3 regions of the Bariatricus sp. SGI.019 genome follow, and region 2 is predicted to be linked to each of the others. Evidence: predicted binding sites of a transcription regulator. Region 2 holds the regulator's gene; each other region holds the start of a gene.
The links. Region 2 encodes Rex, which represses fermentation and respiration genes when NADH is low (regulators of the CRP and FNR family bind a similar motif). Its sites were predicted from a motif close to ATTGTTAANTANTTAACAAT; they were not measured.

Region 1 (6,629 bases), on a different contig from region 2:
AATTATTAATCCATCTTCCGAAGATATGATGCGTTCTTATTATTCTTTTTGCGCATTGATGAATTATGATGAAAATTGTGAGGAATATATTCAAAAATATGGAAATCAGCAAATCTCTACGACATCAATAATGTCTTCAGAGCTTACTCTAAAATCTGCAATTGAAAAAGGATTAAAAGAAGAAGCTCATCATGCAACCAGAGAATTGTTAAAGTCCCAAGAACCATTGGAGATTATCAATCAACATTTAATTCCGGCTTTGGATGTTGTAGGAAAGGGTTTTGAGAAAGGAACCATTTTTTTACCGCAATTGTTGATGAGTGCTGATGCAGCGAAGATTGCGTTTGCGGTGCTGAAAGATGTCCTTGCCCAGAACGGCGGAGATGTTCAGAAAAAAGATAAAGTGATTCTGGCAACGGTAAAGGGAGATATCCATGATATAGGGAAAAATATTGTGAAAGTATTGCTGGAAAACTACAGTTTTGATGTGATTGATCTTGGAAAGGATGTTCCACCGGAAACGATTGTAGATTGTGCAATCCGGGAAGATGTCAAGCTGATTGGTTTGAGTGCATTGATGACGACCACGGTTGTCAGCATGGAAGATACAATTAAGCTTCTGCATCAGAAAAAGCCAGAATGTAAAGTTATGGTTGGTGGGGCAGTGCTGAATCAAGATTATGCGGATATGATTGGTGCCGATTTCTATGGGAAAGATGCAATGCAATCAGTGTATTATGCACAGAGAGTATTTTCAGAAGAATAAAAGAAGGAAAAGAGGAAGAAGAATATGTCATTAATATTACCAGAAAAATATGACCCCCGTCTGGGTGTGCGAGAAACGCAGGAGGCAATTAAATACATTCGTGATACATTTCAGAAAGAATTAGGGAAGGAAATGAATCTCGAGAGAATCTCAGCACCGTTGTTCGTGGAAAAGAGTAGTGGACTGAATGATAACCTGAATGGTGTGGAACGTCCTGTACAGTTTGATATTGCTGGAATTCCCGGGGAGACTGTAGAGGTGGTACATTCCCTTGCAAAATGGAAACGTATGGCCTTGCATGAGTATGGTTTTCAGCCAGGAGAAGGGTTATATACCAATATGAATGCCATTCGCCGGGACGAAGAACTGGATAACCTCCATTCCTGTTACGTGGACCAGTGGGATTGGGAGAAGGTTATTACGAAGGAAGAACGAAATATTGATACTCTAAAAGAAACTGTGAGAACTATTTTTAAAATCATCAAGCATATGCAGCATGAGGTTTGGTATAAGTATCCCAATGCTGTAAAGAAACTTCCGAATGATGTGTTCTTTATCACCTCTCAGGAATTAGAGGATCGTTATCCGGATAAAACGCCAAAAGAAAGAGAAAATCTGATTACCAAAGAATATGGCTGCGTATTCTTAATGCAGATCGGAGATAAACTGGCAAGTGGAAAACCTCATGATGGACGTGCACCTGATTATGATGACTGGCAGTTAAACGGAGATATTCTGTTCTGGTTTGAGAATCTGAACAGTGCTTTGGAGATTTCCAGTATGGGGATCCGTGTTGATGAAAAATCACTGGAAGAGCAGCTGAAAAAGGCAGGATGCGAGGAGAGAAAAGATCTTCCATATCATCAGATGCTGTTGAATGGAGAATTGCCTTATACAATCGGCGGCGGTATTGGACAATCCAGATTATGTATGCTCCTTTTGGATCGTGCACATGTAGGAGAAGTACAGGCAAGTATCTGGCCAAAAGAGATGCGGGAGACTTGCAGACAACATAATATCTTCCTTCTCTAATTAAGAAAATGTTTTAAAATAGGAACAAGAGAAATGGTTGACAATTCATTAACAAATAATTATAGTTGAATCTGTAAAAATGATACGTTATACCAGGAGGATATGAGAACTATGATGAGAGGATTGGACACGACAGTTAGAAAACTCAGACGAACAGTATTTGAGGAAGTTGCCAGACTGGGATTTAAGGCGAATGCAGATACTCTGAATGATGATATGGAAGCAATTCCATATAAAATCGTGAATGATGATACGATTAAATACAGAGAGAGTGTTTATCGTGCACGTGCAGTAGTAAGAGAGCGTCTTCGTCTTGCAATGGGCTTATCTCTGCGTCCAGAAAACAAACCGGTTCATCTGACTGCAGGTGTGGAAGCCAGCAACATCTCAGATAAATATTATGAACCGCCGCTTATGCAGGTGATTCCATCAGCCTGTGAAGGATGTCAGGAGAAAGGATATGAAGTCAGCAATATGTGTAAAGGCTGTCTGGCGCATCCATGTATGGAAGTCTGTCCAAGAGGCGCGATCTCTATGGTCAATGGTCGTTCTTTTATCGATCAGGAGAAGTGTATTAGCTGTGGAAAATGTAAAACAGTCTGTCCATATGATGCAATCTCAAAAAAGGAACGTCCATGTGCAAAGGCGTGTGGTGTCTCTGCAATTGAAACAGATGAACAGGGACGTGCAAAAATCAACGTAGATAAATGTGTTTCCTGTGGAATGTGCATGGTAAGCTGTCCGTTTGGAGCTATTTCTGATAAGTCTCAGATTTTCCAACTTGCAAGAGCTCTGACAGAGGGCGATGAGATCGTTGCGGAGATCGCACCGGCATTTGCAGGACAGTTTGGAGATAATATTACGCCGAGAAACTTAAAAGCAGCTCTTCAGGAACTTGGATTTTCTGAAGTATATGAAGTTGCACTGGGTGCTGATATCGGAGCAATCGCTGAGGCACGTCATTATGTACATAAAGTAGCTACCGGAGAATTGCCATTCTTATTAACTTCTTGTTGTCCTTCCTGGGCGATGCTTGCGAAAAAGTATTTCCCAGATATGATTGACCAGGTTTCTCAGGAACTGACACCGATGGTGGCAACTGCCCGTACAATTAAGAAAGAACATCCGAATGCAAGAGTGGTATTTATCGGGCCATGTGCTGCGAAGAAGCTGGAAGCCATGAGAAGAACGGTAAGAAGTGATGTAGACTTTGTTATTACTTTTGAAGAATTGCAGGCAATGTTTGATGCAAAGGATATTGATCTTCTGGAATATGAAGCGGAATCTTCCTTCCATAATGCAACGGGTGCAGGACGTGGATATGCGGTTGCAGGCGGTGTTGCTGATGCAATTGAAAAGTGCATCAAAGAATATTACCCAGATGTGGAAGTTAAGATTGAACATGCTGAAGGGCTGGCAGAATGTAAGAAGATATTGTCTATGGCCAAGGTCGGAAGAATGAATGGCTGTCTGATCGAAGGTATGGGATGTCCTGGCGGATGTGTAGCAGGTGCAGGTACCAATCTTCAAGTTACAAAAGCACAGAAGAAGGTAAAAGAGTTCGTAGATGGATCTACAAAGAAATTACCTCCAAAAGAATTAGAAGAAATTGAATTAAAGTAACTACAAAGGGGCAAGCGGAGCGTTGACAAACCGCTTGCTTCTCTTTATAATTAAAACTTAGTTATTTAAATATTTTACAGAATCTAAAATATTTCATGTATACGTATGGGTCATATATAGGAATGGGTCATGAATGCATATGAATAGGGAACAGGAGGATGTTATGCAGAAATACGGAGTAAATGAATTAAGAAGGATGTTCCTTGAATTTTTTGAGAGTAAAGAACATCTCGCTATGAAAAGTTTTTCATTGGTGCCACATAATGATAAGAGCTTATTGTTGATCAATTCAGGAATGGCACCATTAAAGCCATATTTTACCGGACAGGAGATTCCACCAAGAAGAAGAGTGACAACCTGCCAGAAATGTATTCGTACCGGAGATATTGAAAATGTAGGTAAAACAGCACGTCACGGTACCTTTTTTGAAATGCTTGGTAATTTTTCGTTCGGAGATTATTTTAAAACAGAATCCATTCACTGGACATGGGAATTCCTGACAGAGGTTGTGGGACTTGATCCTGACAGACTGTATCCTTCTGTTTATTTGGAGGATGATGAAGCATGGGAGATCTGGAACAAGGAGATTGGAATTCCAGCAGAAAGAATCTTCCGGTTTGGAAAAGAGGATAATTTCTGGGAACATGGTTCCGGCCCGTGCGGTCCATGTTCTGAAGTATATTATGATCGTGGAGAAAAGTATGGCTGCGGCAGTCCTGACTGTACAGTAGGCTGTGAATGCGATCGTTATATGGAGATCTGGAACAATGTATTTTCACAGTTTGATAATGACGGACACAATAATTATACTGAATTAGCGCAAAAGAATATCGATACTGGTATGGGGTTGGAGCGTCTGGCTTGTATTGTACAAGATGTGGATTCCATGTTTGATATTGATACAATTAAGGCTTTACGTGACCATGTCTGTCGTCTTGCAGACGTAGAATATGGAAAAGATGATGAGACGGATGTCTCTATCCGTGTTGTTACTGACCATATCCGTTCTGTGACATTTATGATTTCTGATGGAATTATGCCATCCAACAGTGGACGTGGCTATGTTCTTCGTCGTTTGCTTCGTCGTGCTTGCCGTCATGGAAGATTGTTGAATATTAAAGGTGCATTTTTAGTAGAATTGGCACAGACTGTCATTGATGGTTCAAAAGATGGTTATCCTGAACTGGAAGAAAAGAAAGACTTTATCTTTAATGTTATTGCTAAAGAAGAGGCACAGTTTAATAAAACTATTGATCAGGGATTGTCTATTCTTGCAGAAATGGAAGCCGAGATGGCAAAAAATGAAGAAAAGGTTCTTTCCGGAGAAAATGCATTTAAGCTTTATGATACTTATGGATTCCCGATAGATCTAACCAGCGAGATTCTGGAAGAAAAGGGGCTTACTTATGATGAGGAAGGTTTCAAAAAAGCACAGAAAGAGCAGCGCGCCAAATCAGAAGGTACCTTTGGTACACATGCGATGTCCGGAAAAGATGCGACAGTATATGATGAACTGGATCCCGCACTTGCAACAGAATTTGTAGGATATGAAGATCTTATCTTTACTTCTAAGATTACTGCACTTACGACCGATGCATCCAAAGCAGACGCAGAAGTGGTGGATGCATTATCTGACGGAGAAAGAGGAACTATCATTGTTGATAAGACTCCTTTCTATGCTACCATGGGTGGTCAGGAAGGTGATATCGGTGTAATCAGGACTGCAGATGGCGAATTCGTAGTAGAAGAATGTATTCATCTTGCAGGAACAAAGGTCGGACATATTGGTTATGTATCAAAAGGAATGGTAAAAGTTGGAGATGAGGCAGAATTGACTGTAGAAGAAGAGAATCGTGGTCTGTGTGCAAGAAATCACAGTGCAACGCATCTTCTGCATGCGGCACTTCGTCAGGTGCTTGGTACTCATGTAGAGCAGGCGGGATCTTCCGTCAATGCAGACAGACTTCGCTTTGACTTTACACATTTTTCTGCAATGTCCAAAGAGGAATTGAAACAGGTAGAAGATATTGTGAATACAAAGATTGCAGCATGCTTTCCTGTAGTAGCACAGAATATGCCGATTGAAGAGGCAAGAAAGACTGGGGCGGCTGCATTGTTCGGTGAAAAATACGGCGATATCGTTCGTGTAGTAAGCATGGGAGACTTTTCCGTCGAATTCTGTGGTGGTACTCATGTGGCGAATACCGGAGTGATTACAGCTTTAAAGATTGTGTCAGAAACTGGAGTTGCCGCAGGGGTTAGACGTATCGAAGCATTAACTTCAAAAGGATTGTTAAAATATTATGATGAACTTGAAAAGAAACTTCTGGAAGCTTCCAGTCTTGTAAAAGCAAATCCTGATCAGCTCGCTGAGAAGATTCAGCACCTTTTGTCTGATAATAAAGCATTGAACAGTGAATTAGAGAGCCTGAAGAGTAAACTTGCCCAAGATTCACTTGGTGATGTAATGGATCAGGTGGTTGAAGTTAAAGGTATAAAATTGTTGGCAACAAAGGTGGAAGGTGTAGATATGAATGGTCTGCGTGACCTTGGTGATCAGCTGAAAGAAAAGTTAGGTGAAGGAGTTGTTGTACTTGCTTCTGCTAACGAAGGCAAGGTAAGTCTTATGGCAATGGCTACAAAAGAGGCTATGGATAAGGGCGCACATGCTGGTAATCTGATCAAGGCATCAGCAGCTTTAGTTGGCGGAGGCGGCGGCGGACGTCCGAATATGGCACAGGCCGGCGGAAAGAATCCTGCAGGCATTGACGCAGCTCTTGCAAAAGCAGCAGAGGTTCTGGAACAACAATTGGCATAGTTCTTCGTTATATAATTGACATAAAATATACGAGAATAACGAAAAAAATGTTGACGAAGTGGAAATATGTGTTATAATCTAATGTAGTGCAAGAAAAATACCCGAACAGTCGTATGATGCACAATATAGGACTGGAGGGGAGGTTAGGTGTGAGACTATGTCAAATGTAATCGTTAAAGAAAACGAGACGTTAGATAGCGCTTTACGCAGATTCAAAAGAAACTGTGCGAAGGCTGGTATTCAGCAGGAGATTCGTAAAAGAGAGCATTACGAGAAACCAAGTGTAAGACGTAAGAAAAAATCTGAAGCTGCTAGAAAACGTAAGTATAACTAATATGTGCAATAAATAGAGTGTCGAATGACACTCTATTTTTAGTTCTGCAAGCAGAT
Region 2 (6,629 bases):
ATAGTTGCAACTCTGGTACGCTTATCCGTAACAAAAGTTCCACCATAGCTGATTGGCGTCCCAGTCTTGACCCATTTGACATGTGCTACATGGCTGATCAATTTCATCGCAGGCTTCAATGGAACATTTCCTTTAACAACTTCTTCAGACGGATACATTCCATAAGTTGCGATTCCGGCTCTTACCAGATCCATGTTCGTTTCTTCCAGATCAATGATCCCCGCACTATTGGAACAATGATAATAAGTAAATGTAACTGCCTCTTTTGTCAGAGCATCCTTCATCCAACAATACTCTTTCATCTGTTTTCTGGTAAATGACTTATCCGTCTCATCTGCTTTTGCAAAATGTGTAAACATTCCTTCCATAACGAGATTCGGCATCCTGCTAATGTTCGTAATATGCTCTACACTTTCTTGACAGGTTGGAAAACCTAGCCGTGACATTCCTGTGTCCAACTTGATATGAATATAGGCATTCTTTCCCATGCTGACTGCGAGATCTGATACTTCTCTTGCCATCTCCTCTGTATACACAGTCATACGGATTTCATGCTCAATCATTGATCTCCTCTGATCCTGGAAGATACATCCCAGTACGAGAATGGGTTTTGTGATACCTCTGTGGCGAAGGATAACTGCTTCCTCAAGCGTTGCGACTGCATAACCCCAGATGTATTCTTTCGTACTAAGAAGCCTTGCTATCTGAACAGCTCCATGCCCATATCCATCCGTTTTAATAACTGCCAGCATCTTAACACCATCTTGTATATTTGCCTTCATCATCTCAATATTATATTCTATTGCATCAAGATCAATCCTTACACAGACTCTCGTATAATTCTTCACTTTTTACCTCCTCCTGCTCTTTAAATGCATTGGATAGATACTCCGTCAAATCTCTTGCCAAAACACTATAACTTCCTTTATCGATACGGGCATAATCACCTGCTCTTCCATGTAGGTATGCTCCCAAAACAGCGGCTTTCCTACAACTGAGTCCTTGCGCCAAAAGCGCAGCTATTATTCCCGCCAGTACATCTCCAGAACCAGCTTTTGCCATTGCCGAATTACCCGACATATTTACATAGTTTCCTTCAGAAACTGATGCAACAATAGTTCTGGCATCTTTCAGTACACAAGTCCATTGACTTTTTTGAACAAATGAATCCAGTATATCCATCCTATGTTGTTTTAATTCCTCTACACTTATATGTAACAGCCGTGACATCTCTTTCATATGTGGTGTTATCACAAAATCTGTATGATGAATCTTTTGAAGATAAGCGTTATGCTCCGCAATCAGGTTCAAACCATCTGCATCAATCAGACAAGGTACTTTCACATGCTCAAGAGTTGCCTTCAATATTCTCCTGGAACGCTCACTGATTCCTATTCCAGATCCAATACAAACTGCATCTGCCCATGTTAAAAGATTTAACAACTCAGTCTTATCAAAAATGTCATAAGTTGTAATAATTGCTTCCGGAAGGAGCTGCTGTAAAATAATCCTATTTTCTTCCGGTGTATAGATCTGTACCAGTCCTGCTCCAGACATATATGCCGCTTTTGCATTCAGATAAGCCGCTCCAGACATACCTTTACTTCCTGCAATTACAAGTAACTTCCCATATGTCCCTTTATTCGAATTTTCTTTTCTGGCTGGCAGAAATTTACAATATTCCTTCTTCTCATAAGTATATGCCGTTTTTTCGGTAGCAATTATTTTTTCCGTATGGATTCCGATATCAGCTACAATCACTTTACCAGAATATTCCTTTCCGGGATAGATTGCAAGTCCCAGCTTTTCCATTTGAAAAGTCACCGTAATATCTGCACGGAAAGCAATTCCAAGGACACTTCCATGATTCGCAGATATTCCAGATGGCATATCTACAGCAAATTTTACAGCCTTTGCTTCATTCATCTTCTGAATAATCTGAAAATATTTTCCTATAATCTCACGGCTAAGTCCAACACCGAACATCGCATCTATTATGATACTATATTCGTCTTCTTTGTACTCTTTGAATATCTCAACACCTGTTTCCCTTAATTTACTCATCTGCTGTTTTGTTTCATCCGTACGATGAGATTCATTTCCTACAAAACAAACTGTCACAGGATACCCTTTTTCCTTTAAAAGTCTCGCTATCGCAAATCCATCACCACCATTATTCCCTGAACCACATACGATACACGCTTTGGACAGATCAAGCTTTTCCGCCTCCATAGTCTCTACACATCTCTTTGCAGCACGCTCCATTAACTCCATAGACGAAATTCCCAGTTCCTGTATTGTATATTGATCCGCCTTTTTCATTTGATTTCCATTAAGCAGATATCGCATAATCTCACCTTCCAAGTTCATTTTACAATATAAAAGGACGTGTAAAAACCAGCCCGTCTGCGCATGCCAGTCATTACACGTCTTTGCTTTTTATTTCTTATGTTCTTCGTTATATCGGCTAATATTGTATGATAACTGCATTAAGCTTTCAGACAAGTGTACATTTTCAACAATTATATGATCCGGCAGATTCAAATCTGTATGGGCAAAATTCCAAATTGCACGAACACCATTGTCTACCAGCATATTAGCCACTTCAATTGCCTTGTCCTTTGGAATAGTTAAAACTGCAATCTCAACATCATTCTGTTGGACAAATGACTTTAACTCATCCATCATACGAATCGGCACGCCTCTGATTGAAACACCTACCAATCTTGGGTTGACATCAAAAATTCCTTTTAATACAAATCCTCTCTTCTCAAAAGCTGCATAATTAGCAAGAGCCTGCCCCAAATTACCAGCTCCTATAATAATCATATTATGAGCCTCTTCCAAGCCAAGAATCTTACCAATCTCTGTATACAAATATTTAACGTTATAACCATAACCCTGCTGACCGAACCCACCAAAATTGTTAAGATCCTGACGAATCTGAGATGCAGTCACTTTCATACGCTTACTCAAATCGTTAGACGAGATACGCTCCACTCCATTTTCAAGTAGCTCTCCTAAGTATCGATAGTATCGTGGCAATCTACGGATGACCGCCTGGGAAATCTCTCTCTCTTCCAATAGTCTCACCTTCCATTTCATTCTAAGAAATATTATATAGAATTGTGTGAACAAAGTCAAACTTTTAGTTGTATTTTGTCCTATTTTCGCTATAATGAAAACGAGTGAAAAAGGAGGATATGAAAATAATATGATATTAGCATGTCACGGAATCAGTAAATCTTTCGGCGAAAAAGTGATTATCGCTGACGGTTCTTTTCATATAGAAGATCACGAAAAAGCAGCTCTTGTTGGTCCCAATGGAGCGGGAAAATCAACGCTTTTTAAAATGATTGTAGGTGAGCTTCCTTCTGACCGCGGAGAAGTAATTTTAACCAAAGGCAAAACCTTGGGATATCTTGCACAGCATCAGGCTATGCAAAGTGGAAGCACTATCTATGAAGAAGTGAAACTTGCCAAATCTGATATCATCGAAATGGAAACACAGATCCGTTCCATCGAATTAGAATTAAAACATTTAGAAGGTGATGCATTGACATCACGCCTTGAAACATATAATCGTCTGACAGCTTCTTTTGAACGCCAGAATGGTTATGCATATGAAAGTGAGATTAACGGGGTATTAAAAGGTCTTGGTTTTACAGAAAATGATTTTTCTAAACCCGTAGATACCCTTTCTGGGGGTCAGAAAACCCGCGTCTCTCTTGGTAAATTATTGCTCACCAAGCCAGATATCTTGCTTTTGGACGAGCCTACTAACCACTTGGATCTAAACTCTATAGCTTGGTTAGAAACTTATCTTCTGAATTATCCAGGAGCCGTTCTGATCGTATCTCATGACCGTTACTTTTTGAACAAAGTAGTGACTAAGGTCTTAGAAATCGAATCTGGAAAATTGATGACCTATAATGGAAATTACAGTGATTATGCTGCCAAAAAGCAGCAGCTTCGTGATGCTCAGATAAAAGAATATTTAAATCAGCAGCAAGAAATAAAGCATCAGGAAGCCGTAATTGAAAAGCTTCGTTCTTTTAATCGTGAGAAATCTATTAAGCGTGCAGAAAGCCGTGAAAAGATGTTGGAAAAGATCCGTCCTGTAGAGAAACCCTTGGAAGCAAATAATGAGATTCACTTAACATTAGAGCCTTCTTGTGTCAGCGGTAACGATGTTCTGTCTGTTGAACATCTAAGTAAATCATTTCCAAATCAAGTTCTGTTTCAAGATATAAGTTTTGACATTAAACGCGGGGAACATGTTGCAATCATCGGTGACAATGGAACGGGGAAAACAACACTTTTAAAAATCTTAAATCAGGTAATATCAGCAGATTCCGGTACATTTACATTGGGAACTAATGTAGCGATCGGATACTATGATCAGGAACACCATGTACTACATATGGAAAAAACCATTTTTGACGAAATTTCAGATGATTACCCGGATTTGACTAACACGAAGATCAGAAATATGCTGGCCGCTTTTTTATTTACTGGGGATGATGTGTTTAAACGGATCGGTGACCTAAGCGGTGGAGAACGTGGCAGAGTATCTTTAGCGAAGCTGATGCTTTCGAAAGCTAATTTTCTGATTCTTGACGAACCAACAAACCACTTGGATATTCCATCAAAAGAAATTCTGGAAAAAGCATTGAACAACTATACCGGAACTATCTTATATGTTTCACACGATCGTTATTTTATCAATCAGACAGCAACAAGGATCCTTGATCTGGTGAATCAGACTTTTGTAAATTATATAGGGAATTATGACTATTATCTTGAAAAAAAAGACGAGCTAACAACCATTTATGCTGGTGCCCCGTCTTCTGTTTATATTCCAGGAACTGCAAATTCTGCTATATCTTCTGGCAAAGACTCTGTTGCAGCAAATGTGTCAGATTCTAAGCTCGACTGGAAGGAACAAAAAGAAGCACAGGCTCGCGAGCGAAAACGAAAAAACGAACTGAAGAAAACCGAAGAACGCATCACTACTCTTGAAGAGCGGGATGCTAAGATTGACGAAATGATGTTGCAGGAAGATATTTTTACAAGTTCCATTAAATGTCAGGAATTAGCCAATGAAAAGGCAGCTATTGCGGAAGAACTTGAAGAGCTGTATATAAAATGGGAAGAGCTGGCTGAATAGCTACAGCTCTTCCTTTTTCAGTAATTTCCATGGACGTTCTTTTCCAAGCCATCCCATTTCTTTCCAATAATTATCATCCACCGGACTCATTCCTTTTTTATGAAAGCTTCTCATAATATAGAACAGAGCACGAGTCTTGATTCCTGGATTCACTCCATCTGGATCTTTGGAAATCTTTAATACAAGCTTACTCAAATCTCTGTCAATCCGCTCTTTCTTATCTGCACTGACACCATCCCAACCAAGCGATGCCACCGACATTCCGTAGGTATACACTCTAGCGGCACCCCAGAACTGGAGACTAATCTTCATATCCTTAAGCGTAGATCTCACGCCGCCTCCCGCGGCAGTTGCAATACACACTGCCTGTTTTCGAAACATAGAAGCTCCCGGTCTGTGAACCATAAAACGATATCCATAATGATCCAACATAGATTTCATCGCTCCCGTTACATGCATGACATGAACCGGTGAAGTCAGAATCAACAGGTCAGCTTTATCAATCAAGCCAGTCAACCGCTTCATGTACATTAGATAATCAAAACATTTTGTCTCATCTTCCATAATACATCTTCCACAGCCTCTGCAAAACTCAGGCATATCCTTCGGTAGAAATAGTTCAATTACCTGATCCTCCTTTGTAGCAATCTTATCAATCAACATTTTTCCCACATGATAAGTAGAACCCTTTCGCATAGTTCCATTAATCATCAATATATTCATCTTCTATACTTCCCCCATTCATATAATCTACATCTGATGTCTAACAATCGTATATTCATCGCCATAACTATAATATGGGCAATCGTAATATGTATTGGTCACAAATCGATACAATTCATCCTCATCTAATGCCATCTGACAAGTGAAACATTCATAGTCCTCATCATATTCATAATGAGCACATGATTCACAATTACTCTTCACGATACACAACTCCTTCCTGGGAACAAGTATAACATATTTTTCATTTGGGTACACCCTAAATGTAAAAAGGGGACGTAGTAAAAGTTAATTTTACTACGTCCCCTTTTTACTATTAATTACTACAATTTCTCAGCAATTGCTTTTATAAACTCTTCACTATTCAACACAGTTGGATTCTCTAAAGTTGTAATTAAAGCAAGATCTTTGGTCATTTTTCCTTCTTCAATTGTGTCGATCGTTGCTTTTTCAAGCTTATCTGCAAAATCCATCAATTCCTGATTGCTGTCTAATTCACCACGTTTTCTCAACGCTCCGGTCCATGCAAATATAGTGGCAACTGAATTGGTTGATGTTTCTTCTCCTTTTAAGTGTTTATAATAATGACGCTGTACTGTTCCATGTGCAGCTTCATATTCATAATAACCTTCTGGAGATACCAGTACAGAGGTCATCATAGCCAATGAACCGAATGCGGAAGAAACCATATCACTCATTACATCTCCGTCATAGTTCTTACATGCCCAGATATATC
Region 3 (6,629 bases), on a different contig from region 2:
CAGGAGCCACAGTCAAGACCGGGGAGCTGCTCTGTCAATTCTTCGATTAATCCCATCATTTCAAAACTTTCGCGGAAAGACTTGCCCAAGCGGAATACAGGTTCATATTCAACGTAGGTAGACCAGTGGTAATCAAGTTCATCAAAATCCTTGATATGGGATCTTGAAACTGGGAGATTCCTATGTAACTTCTTGGATTTTGCAGTAGCGATGTAGGGATTTTCAACGGTCAGAGAACCGCCCACGCATCCACCGTTACATGCATTTAATTCTACAAATTTAAGATCGTGGAATTTTTCGTCTTCCAGATCACTTAATACTCTTAAAGCACTCATGATACCATCGCAGGCCAGATAATTGTCGGTAAGCAATCCACTGGATTCGCCACCTGCGTTGCTCCAGCCGATTCCGATCCGCCCAGACTCAGACAGGGGCTTTAACCTAGATTCATCGTGTGTCATGTGCTCCAGTAAAATAGGATACACTTCTTTTATTGCAAGGACTTTATCGATTTCGCTTTTCTCAATACCCAAAGGCGATTTTACATAAGTTACTTTTGATGGGCATGGAGAGATAAAGAAAATGCCGATATCTTCCGAGTTCAGACCTGTTTTTTCTATAGCTCTTTTTCGTGCAATCTCTGCAGCGACCTCTACGGGTGGCTTTAATGGGAGAAGTCTTGGAATCAGCGTTGGGAATTTCACACGAATGATTCTTACAATGGTAGGGCATGCGGTGCTGATGAAAGGTGCTTCATCAATATGTTCCTGAATATATGCGTGAGAAGCTTCAGAGACAAGTTCGGCGGCAGCGCTGACCTCAAAAACATCATCAAAGCCCATGGAAAGCAGGGCATTCAGCACAATATCAATGTTCTTAAGGTTATTAAATTGTGAGTAGAGTGAAGGTGCTGGTAGAGCAACCGTATATTTGTATTTTTTGATTTCGTCAACGGAATCATAGATTGCCACTTTTGCGTGATGTGGACAATACCTGAGGCAACGACCGCAATCTACGCAAAATTTCGGGTTGATCTTTGCCTTCCCATTCTGTACGCGTATGGCTTGGGTAGGACAGTATTTAATGCAGTTGATACACCCTGTGCAGGCTTTTTTATCCAGTTGTACAGAATTAATGAATTTGTTCAAAAGTTTCCCTCCCTACAGTTTAAAAATGCACATCCATGGTGACTGTAGTGCCTACTCCTATCGTTGAGTCAATGTTCATGTAATCTGAGTATTTCTTCATGTTGGGGAGTCCCATTCCAGCACCGAAGCCAAGAGCGCGAACCTCTTCCGGTGCAGTGGAATATCCCTGTTCCATTGCTTTATCAATATCCGCAATCCCTGGGCCAACATCTGCAAGGATCATGCGAATATTATCTGGTGCGATCTCGACCTTGATCGTGCCGCCATTGGCATGAATGACCATGTTGATCTCACCTTCATACATAGCAATTGCGACCTTGCGTATCACATTATTGTCGATTCCCATCACTTTTAGTTTGTTTTTTACATCACTGCTGGCTTCCCCGGCGCGTGTGAAGTCATCTCCAGAGATAACGTAATTAAATACAAGTTTTTCACACATGAAGTTATACACCTCCAAGTAATCCATTGCTGTATAGTATGCCACATGATGTGAACATATCGTGGCGTGTACAGAGTATGACAATCCCTTTTTCTTCTGCCAGAGTCAGAATGTTGGAGTCTGGGATTTTATTTCTTACAAATATAATACAGACAATGTCAAGCATCTCGGCGGTCCGTACGACCTGTGGATTACACAGACCAGTAATTAAGGCGGAGTGTTCATCGGCGTAGGCAAGGACATCACTCATCATATCGGATGAGAAAGCATAATGTACTTCACTGTCCAGACAATTATTGCCATAAAGAACATCCGCATCTAACAAAGTTTTTATTCTTTCGATTGTCATAAATACCTCCCGAATGGATAGATTTATTTTAGTATAGCATTGCAAAAAGATGAATTCAACCATGAAATTGTACAAAATACACAAAAAATGGTTTTTAAAATTGAAAATATTTTAACAATATGATAGTGAAATAACAAACGAAGCTGTCGGAAAATTAACTAAATTACATGAGAAAAAGCTATAGATTTTTGAAAATTTGTATGCTAGAATGAAAAAATGAAATGAGTTTTCTGGTGAAAACGACAAAATTTGACAATAACTAAGGGAGGTAAAAGAGAATGCTTTCTAAAAAATCTACAGTTCAGTTCAATGGAACGGAAGAACAAAAAAAAGAACTGTTAGAGATGATTCATGAACTGAAAGACGAAAAAGGTTCCTTGATGCCGATTATGCAAAGGGCTCAGGATATTTATGGATATCTGCCTATTGAGGTTCAGACAATCATTTCTGATGAAACGGGTATTCCATTAGAGAAGATCTATGGGGTTGCCACATTCTATTCTCAGTTTAACTTGAACCCAAAAGGACGTTATCGTATATCTGTCTGTCTTGGTACAGCTTGCTATGTAAAAGGTTCTGGTGATATTTACAATAAGCTGATGGAAAAACTGGGAATCGTAGGAGGAGAATGTACTCCAGATGGTAAATTTTCCCTGGATGCCTGTCGTTGTGTAGGAGCCTGCGGACTGGCACCAGTCATGATGGTTAATGATGAAGTATACGGCCGGCTTACAGTAGATGATATTGATGATATTCTGGCCAAATATGAATAGATATGATGACAGAAATTGCATTGAATATTCTGGATGTTACAGAAAACTCTGTGCGTGCTGGAGCCAGCTACATAGAGATTAGTGTCATAGCAAATACAGAAAAGGACATTCTTGAAGTATCGGTAATTGATAATGGATGTGGAATGAGTGAGGAGCAAGTGAAAAAGGTGACGGACCCTTTCTACACGACAAGAACGACCCGTAGAGTTGGCCTTGGTATTCCTTTTTTTAAACAGGCAGCTGAAAGTACCGGGGGAAGCTTTTCGATTTGCTCGAAGGAACAGGAAGGCACCTGTGTAAAGGCAGTATTTGGATTGTCTCATATTGATAGGATGCCGTTGGGTGACATTAATTCGACTATTTATACATTGATAGTATTCAATGAATCAATTGATTTTCATTATAAATATGAATATGACGGTAAAGGATTTGTGCTTGATACAAAGGAAATGAAGAATATATTAGGCGGCTTGTCGTTCAAAGATGCTGAAGTGTCTCAGTTTATTCGGGAATATCTGGATACGAATAAGGCAGAAGTGGATGACGGAGAAACATTATGACGTAAAGGGAGGAAAGGTATGAAATCTCTGGAAGAATTAAAAGCAATAAGAGAAAGAAATCAAGGAAAAGTCGGTGTCCGTTCTGAGAGTGAGACACAGACCAGAGTCGTTGTCGGTATGGCGACCTGTGGAATTGCAAGTGGAGCAAGACCGGTGCTTACGGCTTTATCAGATGCAGTGCAGAAGGAATTTTTGACGGATAAGATCAGTGTGACTCCGACAGGATGTATTGGATTATGCCAGTATGAGCCGATCGTTGAAGTATTGGAACCAGGAAAAGAAAAAGTAACTTATGTGAAGATGAATCCTGAGAAAGCGATGGAGGTATTTGAACTTCATCTGAAGAAGGGACAGGTCGTTACAAAATACACATTAGGGGCGCAGCAATTATAAGTAAAGGAGGTATAGGTCTATGTATCGTTCGCACGTTTTGGTATGTGGTGGAACAGGATGTACTTCCTCAGGCAGCCAGAAGATCAGAGAAAGACTTGTAGAAGAGATTAAGAAAAACGGATTAGAGAATGAAGTTGGTGTTGTTAAGACCGGTTGTTTCGGTTTGTGTGCATTAGGTCCAATTATGATTGTATATCCGGAAGGCTCTTTTTATGCAATGGTAAAGGAAGAAGATATTCCGGAAATTGTATCCGAGCACCTCTTAAAAGGAAGAGTTGTAAAACGTCTTCTTTATGATGAGACAGTAAAGAGCAGTGAAGAGATTCTTCCACTGCAGGAAACACAGTTCTATAAGAAGCAACACAGAGTTGCACTTCGTAACTGTGGTGTTATTAATCCGGAAAATATTGAAGAATATATTGGAACCCGTGGATATGAAGCTCTTGGTACAGTCCTTACAACGATGAAACCGGAAGAGGTTATCCAGATCATTCTGGACAGCGGACTTCGCGGACGTGGCGGAGCAGGATTCCCGACTGGATTGAAATGGAAATTTGCTGCTGCAAATGCTGCAGATCAGAAGTATGTCTGTTGTAATGCCGACGAAGGAGACCCGGGTGCATTCATGGATCGTTCCGTTCTGGAAGGAGATCCGCATGTAGTATTAGAGGCAATGGCAATTGCCGGCTATGCAATCGGAGCATCTCAGGGATATATCTATGTACGTGCTGAGTATCCGATCGCAGTTGAGCGTCTAAATATCGCAATTAAACAGGCAAGAGAATATGGCCTGTTAGGAAAAAATATTTTTGATACAGGATTTGATTTTGATATTGAGCTTCGTCTTGGTGCAGGAGCATTCGTGTGTGGAGAAGAGACAGCGCTTATGACTTCTATTGAAGGTAATCGAGGAGAACCTCGTCCACGTCCGCCATTCCCTGCATTAAAGGGTCTGTTCCAGAAACCGACAATTCTGAACAATGTTGAGACTCTGGCAAACATTCCTCAGATCATTTTAAATGGTGCGGATTGGTTTGCATCCATGGGAACAGAGAAATCTAAAGGAACCAAAGTATTTGCTCTTGGTGGAAAAGTTAAAAATACAGGTCTTGTTGAGATTCCAATGGGAACAACACTTCGCGAGATCGTAGAAGAAATCGGCGGAGGTATTCCAAACGGTAAGAAGTTCAAAGCAGCACAGACCGGAGGACCTTCCGGCGGATGTATTCCGGCAGAACACTTCGATGTTCCAATCGATTATGATAACCTGATTGCAATCGGATCAATGATGGGATCTGGTGGATTGATCGTAATGGATGAAGATACCTGTATGGTTGATATCGCAAAATTCTTCCTGGAATTCACAGTAGATGAATCTTGCGGAAAATGTGCTCCATGCCGTATCGGAACCAGACGTATGTTAGAGATTCTAGAGAAGATTACCAATGGTCAGGGAACTATGGAAGATCTGGATAAGCTGGAAGAGCTGGCAGCACATCTGAAGTCAAATTCACTGTGTGCTCTCGGTCAGACAGCTCCGAACCCGGTACTTTCAACCTTACGTTACTTTAGAGATGAATATGTTGCACATATTGTAGATAAGAAATGTCCGGCAGGCGTTTGTAAAGCACTTCTTACATATAAGATTGACGCAGATAAATGTAAGGGATGTACTTTGTGTGCAAGAACCTGTCCGAATGATGCTATTTCCGGTACAGTAAGAGAACCACATGTCATCAATCCAGATAAGTGTGTAAAATGTGGAGCTTGTATGGAAAAATGTCGTTTCGGTGCTATTTATAAAGAGTAATGGAGGATGGAGAATATGGAAAATATTAATCTTAAAATTAATGGCCTTGATGTATCAGCTCCTGCAGGTTCTACTATCCTTGAAGCAGCACATCTTGCAGGAATTAAAATACCTACCTTGTGCTATTTAAAAGAAATTAATGAAATCGGCGCATGCCGTATGTGTGTGGTTGAAGTAAAAGGCGCCAGAAACCTGGTGGCAGCCTGTGTATATCCGATCAATGAAGGAATGGAAGTATATACGAATACTCCGAAACTGATCGAATCCAGAAAGAAGACATTACAGCTTTTACTTTCTAACCATGAGAAAAAATGTCTGTCTTGTGTCAGAAGCGGTAACTGTGAACTGCAGCAGTTATGCCGTGAATATGGCGTAGATGATGAAGATTATTACAAAGGTGCTATGAATCATTATGAACTGGATGATTCCGCAGCACATATGGTTCGTGATAATAATAAATGTATCTTATGCCGTCGGTGTGTTGCAACATGTGAGAAAGTACAGGGAATTGGCGTAATCGGTACTAATAATCGAGGATTTGCTACTATGATCGGCTCTCCATTTGGCATGGGGCTGGGTGAGACCAGTTGTGTATCCTGTGGTCAGTGTATTGCTGTCTGTCCAACAGGTGCATTATATGAGAAAGATTACACGAAGCAGATCATTGATGCGATTGCAGATTCGGAAAAATATGTAGTTGTTCAGACAGCACCATCTGTTCGTGCAGGTCTTGGTGAAGAATTCGGATATCCAATGGGAACTGATGTAGAAGGTAAGATGGTAGCAGCGCTGCGTAGAATCGGATTCGATAAAGTATTCGATACAGACTGGGCAGCAGACCTTACAATTATGGAAGAGGCAACGGAACTTCTTGATCGTATCAAGAATGGCGGCGTTCTTCCGATGATTACCTCTTGTTCTCCAGGATGGATCAAATACTGTGAGCATTACTTCCCGGATATGACAGAGAATCTGTCAAGCTGTAAATCACCACAGCAGATGTTTGGTGCAATGCTGAAGACCTATTTCGCTGAAAAAGAAGGAATTGATCCTAAGAAGATTGTATCTGTCAGTGTTATGCCATGTACTGCTAAGAAATTTGAGATCGGAAGAGATGATCAGAATGCAGCAGGGGTACCTGATGTAGATATCGC

Region 1: the regulator Rex is predicted to act here: its motif matches at 1,835-1,854, upstream of ACQRD1_RS08080 (4Fe-4S dicluster domain-containing protein).
Region 3: the regulator Rex is predicted to act here: its motif matches at 2,039-2,058, upstream of ACQRD1_RS01940 (DRTGG domain-containing protein).

The regions. Positions count from the first base shown of each region.
Region 1 is NZ_JBNPOQ010000010.1:78,489-85,117, reverse strand. Features, by position in the region: gene ACQRD1_RS08090 (homocysteine S-methyltransferase family protein) at 1-766, shown strand, start outside; gene asnA (aspartate--ammonia ligase) at 791-1,798, shown strand; gene ACQRD1_RS08080 (4Fe-4S dicluster domain-containing protein) at 1,910-3,421, shown strand; gene alaS (alanine--tRNA ligase) at 3,585-6,239, shown strand; gene rpsU (30S ribosomal protein S21) at 6,397-6,573, shown strand.
Region 2 is NZ_JBNPOQ010000017.1:36,978-43,606, reverse strand. Features, by position in the region: gene alr (alanine racemase) at 1-848, opposite strand, end outside; gene ACQRD1_RS11420 (NAD(P)H-hydrate dehydratase) at 814-2,349, opposite strand; gene ACQRD1_RS11415 (redox-sensing transcriptional repressor Rex) at 2,440-3,084, opposite strand; gene ACQRD1_RS11410 (ABC-F family ATP-binding cassette domain-containing protein) at 3,215-5,170, shown strand; gene ACQRD1_RS11405 (flavodoxin family protein) at 5,171-5,893, opposite strand; gene ACQRD1_RS11400 (DUF6472 family protein) at 5,921-6,097, opposite strand; gene ACQRD1_RS11395 (NADP-dependent isocitrate dehydrogenase) at 6,217-6,629, opposite strand, start outside.
Region 3 is NZ_JBNPOQ010000002.1:128,218-134,846, reverse strand. Features, by position in the region: gene ACQRD1_RS01950 ([Fe-Fe] hydrogenase large subunit C-terminal domain-containing protein) at 1-1,148, opposite strand, end outside; gene ACQRD1_RS01945 (ATP-binding protein) at 1,168-1,590, opposite strand; gene ACQRD1_RS01940 (DRTGG domain-containing protein) at 1,595-1,939, opposite strand; gene ACQRD1_RS01935 (complex I 24 kDa subunit family protein) at 2,218-2,712, shown strand; gene ACQRD1_RS01930 (ATP-binding protein) at 2,715-3,272, shown strand; gene ACQRD1_RS01925 ((2Fe-2S) ferredoxin domain-containing protein) at 3,291-3,665, shown strand; gene nuoF (NADH-quinone oxidoreductase subunit NuoF) at 3,685-5,475, shown strand; gene ACQRD1_RS01915 (NADH-dependent [FeFe] hydrogenase, group A6) at 5,491-6,629, shown strand, end outside.